Regions from separate parts of the Paenibacillus azoreducens genome, predicted to be linked through region 2. Evidence: riboswitches for the same ligand, from Rfam matches in the RefSeq annotation. Region 2 holds a riboswitch; the other holds the start of a gene.
The links. Region 2 has a riboswitch for cobalamin ahead of L6442_RS17720 (1-propanol dehydrogenase PduQ). Riboswitches for the same ligand answer to the same signal wherever they lie in the genome.
Positions count from the first base shown of each region.

Region 1: another riboswitch for cobalamin. It lies ahead of L6442_RS26835 (ABC transporter substrate-binding protein); the one in region 2 lies ahead of L6442_RS17720 (1-propanol dehydrogenase PduQ).

Region 1 is NZ_AP025343.1:6,028,740-6,031,893, reverse strand. It holds gene L6442_RS26840 (hypothetical protein) at 342-512, shown strand; cobalamin riboswitch at 770-982, shown strand; gene L6442_RS26835 (ABC transporter substrate-binding protein) at 1,314-2,321, shown strand; gene L6442_RS26830 (FecCD family ABC transporter permease) at 2,321-3,154, shown strand, end outside.
Region 2 is NZ_AP025343.1:4,015,410-4,018,563, reverse strand. It holds gene L6442_RS17725 (ABC transporter permease) at 1-680, shown strand, start outside; adenosylcobalamin (AdoCbl) riboswitch at 778-931, shown strand; gene L6442_RS17720 (1-propanol dehydrogenase PduQ) at 1,334-2,476, shown strand; gene L6442_RS17715 (BMC domain-containing protein) at 2,802-3,154, shown strand, end outside.

The DNA.
Region 1 (3,154 bases), 2.0 Mb from region 2:
AAGTTTGTTAAAAAAAGCTGCCTCGAAGGGGTACGCTTTGTTCGCCTAAAGTGACTCTAACGAAACTACAGAGCGCTATTGCCTCGAAAACAGGAGGTAGCTAAATCTAACGAAAGCACAGATCGTTATTTGGGTTAAAACCGGGCTTAGGCGGCACTTTTTAGCTTAATAGCGATATCCAGTTTCGTTAAAAATTCAAAGAGCCCTTTTTGCTGCAAATAGCGATATCACGTTTCGTTAGAGAGGAAATCAACCTGGCTGCCTTCATCGGTTCAATCATTGGTATATGCAAAAGTACGGGATTCGCCTTCTTGAAACGACGGGATTAAGCGGATAACGGAATGAAGTTAGTAAGTGAACATAAAAATTTGCTGGATGAAGGTTCGACGTTTCGGCACAATGACGAACATTTGAGGATGCGTGTCGTTGACGGCGAACGGTTTCTGACGGATACTAAGCTTCTGCCGGATTTGGTGTCTGGGATTAATATATCTGACGGGTCAAACATCTGACTGGATAAAACATCTGACTGGATAAAATATCTGACTGGATAAAACATCTGACTGGATAAAATATCTGACTGGATCAAACGTCTGACTGGATTAAATATCTGACTGGGATCAAACATCTGATGGATTAAACGTATAACTGAATTAGACATCATATGGTATCAACATAAAGGGTCGAATGTGAGAAATGCAATTGTAACGTTAACGGACTTACCCTATAATCAAATACGAGAGATGCATTGCCTGGAAACGAAAAATGAATAAATGATAGCTGATGAGGTCCCGGGGGGCGGCTGCCGCCGCTTTGTTATTCCGGGGGAAACAGGGAAGCCGGTGGAAATCCGGCACGGTCCCGCCACTGTAACAGGTATACCCCAAACATGCCACTGTTCCCGCAAAAAGGGGAATGGGAAGGCCGGGGTGATACTGCCAAGCCTGTAAGTCAGGAGACCTGCCTCATGAGAATAATGACGGTCCTTCGAGGAAAGGATTTACGTTGTTGCCCCTTCAGCGGATGGTCCATGAGACCATGGCTGAAGGCGCAGACCTTAACGCACGGCTTTTGCCGTGAAAGTTTGAGAGCGACGTAATCCCTGGTTCTTTCCAAGAGCCAGGGTTTTTTTGAATGCCGGAGCAAGTATTGTCCGAGGAATTCGCATCATGTTTTTTGAAATGAGCCTTTTTCAAAGAGCAGGCTTGTTTTTCATGGTGCGTGCCGTCAAACCATCAAGTCGTATTCATGAAAATTGTATCGCCAGGCCTCTTTTGTGTCTAAGCATGAACCCAATGGAGGAGAGAATGTACATGAAGTTGAAACACACCGCCAAAATTTGGTCCACCGGTATTGCGGCTCTGCTGCTCGCGTTTTCGCTAGCCGCTTGCGGCAATAACACTAAAGATCAGGCTGCGCCACAGGAACCTGCCAAGCAAGAGTCCCAGCAGAAGCAAACCGATCAACAAGATCAACTGAAAACAACTTATCCGCTGACGTTGAAGGATGCGACAGGGGAATCCTTTACATTCAAGGAAGCGCCGAAAAAAATCGTATCGGTGTCTCCTGCGGAAACCGAAGCGCTGTTTGCGATCGGACTCGGAGATGAAATCGTCGGTGTATCCGATTATGACGATTATCCGGAAGCGGCGAAGTCCAAACCCAAAATGGGCGGAATCATGAAACCGAATGAGGAAGCGATGATCGCGGCCCAGCCGGATGTGGTGTTCACCGGGATTTCGATGAGCGAGGAAGCGGTGAAGAAGCTGCGCGAACTCCAAATTCCTATTTTCAAAACCGATCCGAAAACGGTGGATGACGTGATGAAAAACATCGAAACCTACGGGCAAATCACGGACCATCAGGCCGAAGCCCAAAAAGTCGTGGATCAGATGAAAGAGGAAAGAGACAAGGTTGTAGAAGCCGTCAAATCCTTGAGCGCAGATCAGAAGAAAAAAGTGTATATCGAGTTCTCGCCGGGCTGGACAGCCGGAAAAGGCACGTTTATGGATGAATTGATTACGCTGGCAGGGGGCATTAACGTGGCTGCGGACCTGGAGAACTTTAGCGAGATCAGCGAGGAAAGAGTCATCAAAGATAATCCTGACGTCATTCTCTATACGAAGAGCTTCGTGGACGAAAAAACGAAAAAAAGCCTGGGAGATATTATCAAAGGCCGCAGTGGTTGGGACAAGATCAATGCCGTTAAAAACGGAACCGTCATCGGGCTTGACGACAATTTGATCAGCCGTCCGGGCCCGCGTGTGACTCAAGGTCTGCAAGAGGTTGCCAAAGCGATTTATCCGGAGTTGTTTAAATAATGAGCAAAAAACTGGCAGGTTACGGAGGGATTGGCATCGTGCTGCTGGTGTTGACCCTGCTGATCTGTCTGGGGATTGGTTCGGTCGCGCTGCCGGTGAAGGATATCGCATTGATCCTGCTTCATCGGCTGCCTTGGATCGGGGATGGGATTCAGCCAACCTGGGATCCGTCTTTTGAGCAAATCATCCTGAAAGTTCGGCTGCCGCGCGTCATCCTTGGCATGCTGGTAGGAGCGGCGCTGGCTGTGGCCGGTTCCGGTTTTCAGGGAGTGCTGCGGAATCCGCTGGCCGATCCGTTTACGCTGGGCGTATCCTCCGGTTCGGCGGTGGGAGCGTCGATCCTGATTTTTTTTGGATTGCAGTATTCCGTAATCGGGGTCTGGACGCTGCCTGCGGTGGCTTTTGTCACCGGCTCGCTGACGTTGTGGGGTGTCATCCTTCTTGCTCGAGAAAAAGGCAAAATTCCAACAAACAGCCTGATCCTGTCGGGCGTGGTGATGCAATCCTTTCTGGGGGCGGTTGTTTCCTTTTTGACTGCGATGTCCAAGCGGACCGTCAATGAAATTTTATATTGGACAATGGGCAGTTTGAGCCTGCGTGGATGGTCGTATTCGGCCATCCTTTTGCCTTATTTTCTGATTGGCTTCCTGCTGATCTGGAGCAGGTCGCGTTCGCTTAATATGTTGTCGTTCGGAGAGCGGCAGGCCGCTCATTTGGGCGTCAACGTGGAAAGACTGAAGATGATGGTGTTGCTTGTCAGCACGTTATTGACTGCAGCGGCCGTTTCGATGGCCGGAGTGATCGGTTTTGTGGGGTTGGTCATTCCGCATGTG
Region 2 (3,154 bases):
TATTAGGTATCGTCTTTCTCTGGGTCGTGTATCAAAAGATCCCGAATATTCAAGGCTGGGAGTTTTGGGAAGTTGCTTTTGTTTATGCCGCCGTCTTTTTTATTGAAGGCGTTCAGTCACTATTTTTAAATGGTATGTGGGTATTAGGAGGTTTGGTCAATAAAGGCGAAATGGACCGTATTTTATTTAGACCTATCTCGCCGATTCTGCAGGTGTTTACGTCAAATATCGGGATTGGCGGCATGGGTTCTATCATCGTCGGCGGAGTTATTATGGTTCAATCGCTGCAGCATATTCATTTGGATTGGACGCTCAGCAAGGTGCTTATAAGCCTCTTATTTTTAGCGTCTGCCGTCGTCATACGTGTTTCCATCTTGTTTGCGGCCAACTGTCAAACCTTCTGGACCGGAAGCTCGAATACTTCCTTTGCCCACACCATCCATACCCTCGGCCAACTGGCGCAGTATCCGATCAGTATCTACAACATTGGGGTGCAGCTGCTGATTACGATCATTGTTCCATTTGCTTTTATCAGCTTTTTCCCGGCCTCTTACTTGTTCGGCAAAGGGAGCTGGGCTTATTGGGGCATGTTGACCCCTCTGGTAGCCGTATACACGGTTATTTTGGCAGGATGGATATTTAAAAAGGGGCTGAGTAAATATGAAAGCGCAGGGAATTGATTGATTGCGTTATTTTGCGTATTATTTTTCTAATTTTATATTGCCAAACGAGTCGTTTATGCTATAATGATGTCGAATGGGCTTCCATTCACGTCATGTACAATAGAAAAAGTTATAGGCAATGGAAGTTTGGTGCAAATCCAACGCGGTCCCGCCACTGTGATAGACCGAATGATCGGTCTTAAGTCAGGTCTTTTGTCTAGTAACTTTGGAGAGACCAGTCATTTCGAGGCGAAAGTGGCTGGTTTACAAGTCTAGTGACGATCCGCCTCGCTAGGCTTTTTTATTTGCTGCAAAGGCTGCCGACAATGTTGTTGGCCACAGCCGGGTGTTCGCCAAACCGAACATGTACAATGAGGTATTGCCCGCAAACGGGGGGATTCTCCAGTGACGAAGAATCATATGCACAATGGGGTGCATGTCCCTTTTTTTAATTTATAGAATTTTTGCCGTTATTGTGTCTGATCTAAGGACAAGTTCCGGAAGCGGTTGACGAAGATCGGAATGACGGTGTACAGTATAAATGCAAAATTTAATCATACGAAGCTGCACAATGGCGTGCACACATGATAACAAGCAAAGAGGCTTTTGAAGGGGAATTCCCTTTGAACGGCCTCTTTTTTTGTTGCAATTACTTCTTGGAGGTGCTTTACATGGATAAACTTTCGATTAAAGCCGACCTCTATATGGGGCAAGGCGCAATGGATCGCCTATCGGAATGGCGAAATAAACGAATGTTCATCGTCACGGATCCGTTTATGATGAAGTCGGGAATGATCAACATGGTGTTTGATCGCCTGCACAGCAGCAACGAGCAGTATATTTTCAGCAATATTGTCCCGGATCCGCCGATCGAAGTCGTCACGGAAGGCGTCGAGGCACTCCGCTCCTTCAACACCGATCTGATCATTGCCATTGGCGGCGGTTCGGCCATTGATGCGGCTAAAGCGATGAAGCTGTTCGCGCAAAAGCTGCTTGACCAGCGCGATATCCCGTTCATTGCTATCCCGACAACAAGCGGAACGGGCTCGGAAGTTACTTCATTTTCCGTTATTAGCGACAAACAGAAAAACATCAAGTATCCGCTTGTATCCGATGACATGCTGCCGCAAGAAGCGATTCTGGATCCCGAACTCGTCAAAAGCGTGCCGGATTTCATCACGGCGGATACCGGCATGGATGTGCTGACGCATGCGATTGAAGCGTATGTATCCACCAAAGCCAATGATATATCCGATGCGCTGGCCGAGAAAGCGATGAAGCTGGTCTTTGCTTATTTGCCGCGTGCTTATAAGGACGGAAATGATCTTGTGGCGCGCGAAAAAATGCATAATGCCTCCTGCATCGCTGGGATGGCGTTCAATATTGCGTCGCTTGGGCTGAATCATGGGATTGCGCATGTGGCAGGGGCCAAATTCAAAATTGCCCACGGACGCATGAATGCGATTCTCCTTCCGCATGTCATCGAATTTAATGCCGATTACAAGCCGGGTTACGGTAAGGAGGATAGCAATAGAGCAGCGGTTCGGTATGCCGATATTGCCAAAAGCTTGGGGTTATCCGCACCAAATGCGAAGAGCGGCGTCCGGAGTCTGGTGCAGGCGATCAAACAGCTGCAGAAACAATTGAATATGCCGCAAACGCTGCGGGAATGTGGCGTGGATCAAGCTTTGCTTGAGGAAATGAGAGTTTCGATCGCCGAAGGCGCGCTGAAAGACGGATGTACTGCAACAAATCCACGCGTTCCTACGGCAGAGGATGTGCTTCAAATTTTGAACAAAATGTTTCAATTCTAAAACCGAGTCGAATTTTGACGGATTTCGTATTGACATCGCTTGCAATATTCAAATATAGTAAAAGTAACACAACGGCGTGTTGCATACAAATCAAAGCAAAGTGGCTTCTTAAAAATTCCGCGTGGACTTTTAAGGGGCTTTTATTGTTTTTTGCAGTGACTTTTTGAAGATTATAGAATTTATAAATTTTCAGCGAAGCTGAACAATTCTATAATCGCAAGAAAAACATCCGCTAAGCGCGGTCTGTCTTCTATGAAAATACGTCGATAGACGTTTTTCTTAACAACCTCTTTTAGTGTTTTTGATAGAGAGTGAGATGAGGAGTATGGAACAAGGAGCCGAGAAACAACGTGTGATTCAGGAGTATGTACCTGGCAAACAGGTCACTTTGGCTCACATTATTGCAAACCCGAACCCGGATATCTACAAGAAGCTGGGACTCGGAAACGAAGAACATCAGTCCATCGGCGTCATGACGATAACGCCAAGCGAAGCTTCCATCATTGCAGCGGATATCGCAACAAAGGCGGCCGGTGTCCAAATCGGTTTTGTCGACCGATTCAGCGGTTCACTCGTCATTACGGGCGATGTATCATCAGTAGAATCTGCAATCAGTGAAGTGCTGCTGGGATTGCAGAATATATTGGGCTTCTCGGCTAATACGAATATTACAAAAAC